Regions from separate parts of the Shewanella sp. ULN5 genome, predicted to be linked through region 4. Evidence: predicted binding sites of a transcription regulator. Region 4 holds the regulator's gene; each other region holds the start of a gene.
What was found. The regulator ArgR, encoded in region 4, controls arginine synthesis, uptake and breakdown. The targets are predictions, from matches to a motif close to ANTGAATANNTATTCANT.

Region 1: ORI98_RS04105 (aspartate aminotransferase family protein) is a predicted target of ArgR. The motif match lies at 678-695, and genes of this name have one in related genera.
Region 2: argC (N-acetyl-gamma-glutamyl-phosphate reductase) is a predicted target of ArgR. The motif match lies at 1,324-1,341, and genes of this name have one in related genera.
Region 3: ORI98_RS06665 (YjiH family protein) is a predicted target of ArgR. The motif match lies at 696-713, and genes of this name have one in related genera.

Annotation. Positions count from the first base shown of each region.
Region 1 is NZ_JAPJEE010000003.1:18,155-20,367, forward strand. Features, by position in the region: gene ORI98_RS04100 (HDOD domain-containing protein) at 1-371, shown strand, start outside; gene ORI98_RS04105 (aspartate aminotransferase family protein) at 922-2,139, shown strand.
Region 2 is NZ_JAPJEE010000021.1:5,477-7,689, reverse strand. Features, by position in the region: gene argB (acetylglutamate kinase) at 1-93, opposite strand, end outside; gene argC (N-acetyl-gamma-glutamyl-phosphate reductase) at 119-1,099, opposite strand; gene argE (acetylornithine deacetylase) at 1,365-2,213, shown strand, end outside.
Region 3 is NZ_JAPJEE010000005.1:71,939-74,151, forward strand. Features, by position in the region: gene ORI98_RS06660 (hypothetical protein) at 1-440, opposite strand, end outside; gene ORI98_RS06665 (YjiH family protein) at 917-2,213, shown strand, end outside.
Region 4 is NZ_JAPJEE010000009.1:39,116-41,328, reverse strand. Features, by position in the region: gene ORI98_RS10405 (Dyp-type peroxidase) at 1-924, shown strand, start outside; gene argR (transcriptional regulator ArgR) at 1,055-1,525, opposite strand; gene ORI98_RS10395 (META domain-containing protein) at 1,660-2,076, opposite strand; gene ORI98_RS10390 (hypothetical protein) at 2,177-2,213, shown strand, end outside.

The sequences.
Region 1 (2,213 bases), on a different contig from region 4:
CTAGCCACAGCCGTGATAAAGAGGTTTATGATGCGGTAATGGCGACAGAGTTTCCTGCGGAGCAAATCTTTAATCATGTGATGGAGCATGGGCATCATCTAAATTGGCAGTTACTTGAGCAGCTTGAATTTAGCGACAGTGCGATTACAAAAGTACTAAAAGAGTTAGATCAAGATTACCATTTTAGTGAGTTATCGATTGATGCCGCTATTGTTGCCAAAGCCAGCTGTTTTGCCAAAATTATATTATTAGAAGAGCACCAGCTACTTGAGCCTCAGGAGCGCAAAGTCTTACTGGATTATTATGAGTTCACGCCGCAAGAATTGATTCGACTTAAAGCACAAAACTATCGAAAACTGGATTTAGCCTAACTAACCAGGGTTTAGGAAAACTAAGCTTAACTCGAGTTATTTATGCTTAAAGCAAGTTTATAAACGATCATTAAACAATCGGTTATTTGCTAGAGATGCCGTTTTACTAGGCTTTATCTTCTAATACCTTTTGGATCACTCAAATGCTCATATGTTGTGAGTGACGTTTATCCAATTAATCGTTCTATTAACGTTGAATTGAGTTAAGTAAAAATATTATTCCACAGTGCATATAACGATGTTAATTTTGTGTAATTATTCATTTTTGATGAATTGCTACCCATTTTGCGTTCAAATAACTTTTTTTATGACTATTTATGCTCTATTGCTCCTGTTAAAGCGCTTTAATCTGCCATTTTTATCAATCTTTATTCAGTTTTCGATACGTCTTAACAGAAGTTAATTGGCGATTACTGGTATTTTGATCACATTTTCGCTAATAATGGTTAATAAGTTATACAAGCATTCGTCGTTACCCGATTAAATAACAATGAAAACGACGATATTTAGCGGCTTTGCAGCCGTTTATAAAAATAAAGGATGAAATTGAATGACTGTTGAAATGAATCTTAACCGTGCCCAGTTTGATGAAGTAATGGTGCCTAATTATGCGCCTGCAGCGGTAATTCCTGTTAAAGGGGAAGGTAGCCGTGTTTGGGATCAAGACGGTAACGAGTTTATCGATTTTGCAGGTGGTATTGCGGTTAACTGTTTAGGACATTGTCATCCTGCATTAGTGTCAGCATTAAAAGAGCAAGGCGAAAAACTTTGGCATCTATCTAATGTGATGACTAACGAGCCAGCACTTACTTTAGCCACTAAATTAGTCAACGCCACATTTGCTGAACGTGTTTATTTTGCAAACTCTGGTGCAGAGGCGAACGAAGCGGCATTGAAACTTGCCCGTCGTTACGCTTTAGATAACCACGGTGCTCAAAAAGATCAAATCATTGCGTTTGATAAAGCTTTCCATGGTCGTACATTCTTTACTGTGACTGTAGGTGGACAAGCTGCTTACTCTGATGGTTTTGGCCCTAAACCACAAAGTATCACTCACGTACCATTTAACGATATCGCAGCATTAGAAGCCGTTGTTTCTGACAAAACCTGTGCCATTATGCTTGAGCCTTTACAAGGTGAAGGCGGTATCATCAATGGTGATCCTGAATTCTTAAAAGCGGTTCGTGCCTTAGCTGATAAGCATGATGCATTGGTTATTTTTGATGAAGTTCAAACGGGTGTAGGCCGTACAGGCGAATTATTTGCTTATATGGGTACTGACATTGTTCCAGATATTTTAACTAGCGCTAAAGCGTTAGGTGGTGGCTTCCCAATCGCAGCAATGTTAACAACAGCTAAAATTGCCGCACATCTTAAAATTGGTACTCATGGTTCAACATACGGTGGTAACCCATTAGCTTGTGCTATCGGTAATGCGGTAATGGATGTTGTGAATACCAAAGAAGTATTAGAGGGTGTTAAGCACCGTGAGCAATTATTCCGCGATGGTCTTGCTGCTATTAACGCTAAATACAATGTCTTCAGCGAAGTGCGTGGAAAAGGCATGTTATTAGGTGCGGTACTTAATGAAAAGTATGAAGGCCGCAGTCGTGATTTCTTGGTTGCGTCAGTTGCAGAGGGCGTTATGACCCTTATGGCTGGTGCCAACGTGGTTCGTTTTGCTCCTTCATTAGTGATCCCAGAGGCTGATATTGCTGAAGGTTTAGCGCGTTTTGAACGTGCAGTTGCCAAAGTAGTTGCAGGTTAATACATAAAGAGCGCATTTACTTGCGCTCTTTTTGTTTGGGTCAGTGTTAGATAAAGGCGTTTTGCATGCTTGTT
Region 2 (2,213 bases), on a different contig from region 4:
GTCTTTAATCGCAGACATTAAATTAGCCATACCGGTTTCAGTTTGTAATAACGCGCCGCCAACTTTCAGCACTAAAACAGAATGAGTTGTCACTTTTATATCCTTGTTTTATTAGCCGTTACACGCCGAAGTGGATTTTGATACATTGCAAACCTTGGCTTGCTGCACCTTTCATTAAATTATCGATAGCACTTGCGACAACAAGGTAGCCACTATTGGCATCGTATTTCCAACCCAGATGACAATTTGGGGTTAATACCACATCGTCGACTTTTGGAAATTGATTATGCTTGACCGTCACAATTGGCGAGTTGTCATACACACTATATGCTTTTGCTACATCGGCTTCTGTCGTGCCAGATTTTAGCTGCACGGTAATGGTCGCGAGAATGCCTCGTTTAAAATTGCCCAAATGTGGGGTAAAAATAACTTCCTGACCTAATTGAGTCGCTATTTCAGGTTGATGTCTGTGACCTAATACACCGTATGGCGTTAAGCTTACCTCACAAAAACTGGTGTGCAGCTGTGCTTTACGTCCCGCGCCCGTAACACCACTCACGGCATTAATCACCGGATAAGCTGATGTTAAAAAGGATTTTAACGGCTTTAACGCTGTTAATGATGCCGTCGGGTAACATCCTGGTACGGCAATCATTTTAGTTTGCTTAATTTGTTCAGCATTCCATTCTGCTAATCCATAAACCGCATCGGCTAATACTTCTGGATGCGTATGTTCAAAGCCATACCATTTAGGATATTGGGCAACATCAGCAAAACGATACGCGCCGCTTAAATCGAATACGGCTAAACCTTTTTTATAAAATTCAGCGGCTAGCTCCAAACTAATTGAATGCTCAGTGGCTAATACCACCGCATCGGCTTCTGCGACAATTTGCGCTTTAGCTTCAGCCGTTAAAGGTGACAGCACATAAGGCATGTGGCTGTATGTAGGATACAAGTCCGCCAGTTTGCGACCTTTATCTAAACTGTTTTCTGAGACATACAATCCCTGCACTGATAAATTAGCATCAGCATTGATCAAAGACGTAATTTGTGCGCCGGTGTAACCACTAGCACCTATAATTGCGATATTTTTCATTGTGTTGTTGTCTTTTTTTGTCATAAATGGAAGTGTTAGCATAAAGCATTTTAGACGGAGGACGTCTCATTTGGCGCTATCGTCGCAGGAAGTTCGCTTTAATTATTGATATATTGGATTTCACAGCAAATTTACGCATATTTATTTTCATTTCTTACAGTCAAGTTGTAGTGCCTTAGTCATCTGTTTGCTAGACTAACACACAATATTATTTATGCAATATTACTGAATAAGTATTTTATTGTTTTTCTACTTAGGATCATAAATGAGCACACTACCTCACCTTAAAGATGCGTTTTCACAGTTAATTAGCACACCATCTATTAGCGCGCTCGAACCTGAGCACGATATGAGTAATCATGCAGTTATAGGCTTGTTGCAAAACTGGTTTAGCGGGTTAGGTTTTAGTTGCGAAACTCCTATAGTGGCCGACTCACGTAACAAGCAAAATTTAATCGCTCGCCTAGGTCAAGGTGAAGGCGGGCTTTTATTGGCAGGCCACACTGATACTGTGCCATTTGATGAAGGCCGTTGGAGCCAAAGCCCATTTGAACTCGTTGAAAAAGATAATCGCTGGTATGGTCTAGGCACCTGCGACATGAAAGGTTTTTTTGCGTTAGTCCTTGAAGCATTGAAAGATATGCCACTTAAAGACTTTAAACGCCCATTAACCATTTTTGCCAGCGCCGATGAAGAGACTACCATGAGCGGTGCCAAAGCGTTTGCCGACTCAAAAGCCATTGCGCCTGATTATGCTGTGATCGGCGAGCCGACCAGCTTAAAACCTGTATATATGCATAAAGGTCATTTAGCTCAGGGAATTCGGGTAATCGGTCGCAGTGGTCACTCTTCAGATCCCGCAAGAGGATTAAATGCCATTGAAGTGATGCATAAGGTCATCAGCCAGCTAATGAAACTGAAACAGCATTTAAGTGAAAACTATCGTGAAGATGCCTTTACTGTACCTTATCCAACCATGAACTTTGGCCATATTCATGGCGGTGATGCGGCAAACCGAATTTGCGGCTGTTGCGATTTACACCTTGATATTCGCCCTCTTCCGGGCATGGAACTGGCTGAGCTTGAATTAATGGTATTGAATTACTTAAGTGAT
Region 3 (2,213 bases), on a different contig from region 4:
CGCCACCCTATCTGAATAGCGTAAGCCATAAAGGCAATGCTGGAAAAACACACGAAAATGAATAAGTAGCTTAAACCATGGAGGTGTAAATGATATACGTTTAAAGGAAATAGACCGGTTGCAGCCAAAGCAAGAAAGCTTGCTGAAAAACTGAACCAAAAAGGATATTTAAGCCACCCTTCTGTCACTTGCACAGCAAATAAATTAGCCAAAGCGATACATAAACTACCAAAAAATAGTCCACCGTTTAGCAGGAGTGCTGACTGTGAATGACCATAATATCCCAATTCACTGATACTTTTTTTAAACAGCAAAAAACCATCAACACTAGCATTTGTTGATTCAATGACTATCGAAATGGCTAACCCCAAGAAAAGGCCAAAACACCCCAATAAACCAAAACGTATCGAGAGTTGTTTAATTTTATCTTTGTTTGTCATAACACCAATTTATTATTAGTTACTCAAAGCTAGTTTATGCCACATATAAATAAAAAACTGCGCTCTCTACGACAGAATGTTGATCTATATCGGTTCCATATGGATGTAAAAGGCATATTTATTAACTATTTTAACCTCATTGTTACTGTAAAAATGACAAAAAAATGCATAGACAGTCAACTATGGCAGCTTCAAGTGTAAACACCTTGATATAACAACTACGATCAAGCGAAAAAACACAAGCTTAACACATTGATTACATATTAATTTATCATTACAAATGCCACTTTTTGCTTTACAATATAGTTAATCAAAAATAAGTGATAACTATGCATTTATGTGATTCGTTTTACTTAGACTGAAATTGGCGGTAACCTTGCCGCACAAAATCATGACGAACTTTCAGCAAGCGCCTCATGGACGGATTAGATAATTTATTTGCTGCCAAAATGGGTAGATTTTAAGGTACAGAAACCGTGAACCAACAAAAACCAATACATAACTTAAAAACGATACTGACTTTTATTATCCCGTCTTTAATTGGTCTTTTACTTTTCATCACGCCGGTAACGACTGATAAAGGATTAACCATTCCTATTGCTATCGTTTCTAAAGCATTGCAATCGGCAATGGGTGGCTCAATCCAACTTATTGTTACGGGCATTGTCATTTTTATGGCAATCATTTCAGTATTAGCCGCCATCATCCGCCCCGCTTTTATTCGTAAAAGCCACTTTCTAACAGCGTTACTGAATGTTTCTGGTTTTTGGTTATTAATGCGCGTCGTCGGAGCCATATTTATCACACTGACTTGCTTTAATATTGGCCCTGAAATGATTATTTCAGAGAATACTGGCAGCTTGGTCTATAACGACTTGCTTCCAGTATTATTTTCAGTATTTATCTTTGCCGGTATGCTATTACCACTATTATTGAATTTCGGTTTGCTTGAGTTTTTTGGCACCATGCTAACTAAAATCATGCGCCCTATCTTTAATTTGCCGGGTCGTAGTGCAATTGATTGTATCGCATCTTGGCTTGGTGATGGCAGTGTCGGCATTTTGATGACCAGCCAACAATATGAGACTCGTTTTTACACCCAACGTGAAGCCGCGGTTATTGGCACCACATTTTCAGCTGTATCAATCACCTTTAGTTTGGTCGTCATTTCACAGGTAAGGTTAGAGCACCTATTTGTGCCTTTTTATCTAACAGTCTGTTTTGCTGGTATCATGGCTGCGATAATTGTCCCCAAATTGCCACCATTATCGTGGAAAAAAGACCACTATATTGATAACACACCGCGCCACCCAGATGATGAAATGATCCCTCAAGGACATGGGGTGTTTTCATGGGGATACCATCAAGCGCTAAGCCGTGCATCACAAGCCACCAGCGTTAAGAAAGTTTTTATCGATGGTTTAAAAAATGTCATCGATATGATATTCGGTATTATTCCAGTGGTGATGGCGATTGGCACAATGGCGCTAATTCTCGCTGAATATACGCCAATATTTAACTACTTGGGCATGCCCTTCATTCCGTTACTAGAACTATTACAAATTCCAGAAGCCACTGCAGCGTCGAAAACGATTGTTGTTGGTTTTGCTGATATGTTTATTCCTTCAATTTTAGCTAGCTCAATTGAGTCAGATCTCACACGCTTTGTTATTGCAGCGCTATCTGTCACGCAGCTCATTTATATGAGCGAAGTGGGTGCATTGCTAATTGGCAGTAAAATTCCAGTTAACTTTTTAGAGTTATTTGTGATTT
Region 4 (2,213 bases):
ATGCCGCGCGAGCAATTAGGGATTTGTGCCGAAGGTAATTTACACAGTATTTATTTAATGTTTAATGCCAATGATGGCGTTGAAGATCAACTGCGTCCTTCTATTGCCAGTGTCGCGCAATATATCTATGAACTGACCGACCAGTATGCTGACAGTGCTTTTAATGGTTTTGTGGCTATTGGTGCTAACTTTTGGGATACCTATTACCCAGAAGCCCGTCCAGCCTTGTTAAAGCCTTTTCCTTCAATGAATGAAGGTAATCGTGATGCGCCAGCGATTGAATACGATTTGTTTGTGCATATTCGCTGTGATCGCTTTGATATTTTACATTTAGTCGCCAACGAAATTAACCAAATGTTTGAAGACTTGGTTGAGCTAGTGGAAGAGGAGCGTGGTTTCCGCTTTATGGATAATCGCGATTTAACCGGTTTTGTGGACGGCACTGAAAATCCCAAAGGGCGTCATCGTCAGCAAGTGGCATTAGTTGCTGAAGAAGATCCAGAGTTTAAATCTGGTAGTTATATTCATGTGCAAAAATATGCGCACAATTTAAGTAAATGGCATCGTTTACCAGTTAAAAAACAAGAAGATATCATTGGTAGAACCAAGCAAGATGACATTGAATATGAATCCGAAGATAAGCCACTAACCAGTCATATTAAGCGGGTTAATTTAAAAGATGCTAATGGTGCATCAATGGAAATTTTACGTCAAAGTATGCCTTATGGCTCAGTAAAAGAGCAGGGACTCATGTTTATCTCTAGTTGTAAAACACCCGATAATTTTGAGCAAATGTTACGCAGCATGATTTATGGTGATGGACATGGTAATCACGATCATTTAATGCAGTTTACTAAGGCGCTGACGGGGTCATCATTTTTTGCGCCATCATTGGACTTTTTGATGCAGTGGGATGAAGCGTAAATATAGGGCTTGTAGCAAAATGTGAGTTAACGTACTGGTTTTTGGAATGTTTAATTACAGTCAATGTGCGTATTACCAATAAAAAAGCAATGCCTAGGCATTGCTTTTTTATTGGTATTTTTAGCAGCAATTACTCACTAAAGTTAAATAATGACTTAACCGTTTCAAGCGTATCGTCGATGGTTTTGATACTTGAAGGGCAGATGAAAATCGTATCATCACCGGCAATAGTCCCCAAAATACCTTCAGGTTTACCTATAGAATCTAATAGACGTGCAATTAATTGTGCCGCACCTGGGCTAGTTCTTACCACAATCATCGCTTGGTTATGGTCAACATCAAGTACAAGGTTTTTAAGCGGGCTGCCTGCAGTCGGCACCCCTAACTCAGCAGGTAAACAGTAGACCATTTCTTGTTTGGCGTTGCGGGTTCTGACCGCGCCAAACTTACTGAGCATTCTTGATACTTTTGATTGGTTAATGTTACCGAATCCTTCGGCTTGAAGTGCATTAACAATTTCACTTTGACTGCCAAAACGTTCTTCTTTTAAGATAGCTTTGAAGGTTTTGACCAGATCATCCTGATTTTTAGTGGTTGGCATATAGTATTTTCATCTTATAGTTGTTATTCAGAAAAACGCTTTATTTTGAATACTAGTGGTTTTTTTGTCAAGAAAAAACCACTTTTAATGAATAAAAATTCAATATCAATCATTTTAACAGTGTAGTAAATGGTTTACTTGGTCAACTTACTTAATACCATAATTGTTTTGTTATTTTGATCAACTAAGCGTAATTTCCCCTGCGCAATTGACGCTGACATGACTAACGGTATGGCTTGCATGACTTTTTGCTCTTGGGTCATGAGCGCTTCAATACAGGCTTTACGTGTTGCTCCGGCTGGTGAGAGCGTGAGGACATTGTTCTCGAATATGTAACTGCCCATAAAAGGATTACAGCTGGTATTGCCATTGAGTTGGCCATTTTCACTAAAAATTAATTTAGCCGGACTGTAATCTATGGTTGGTGCAGACAATACTGATTCAATGTGCCACGAACCAACTAATGAGGTTGAATTATCGATTGCTGTATGATTTTGACATGCGCTTAAAGAGAAAATAACTGCAGCTGCGCCTAAAAAATGCTTTATCATGTTTACGTCTTTTTTGCCTAGAATATTCAAATTGAGGCTATTCTACTTGATACTGTGGCAAAGTGATAACTCGTCTTCAGTCTATTAGTGAGAAACCAGCATGATTAAAGCGTTAAAGTTACTTCATTATCTCGGTT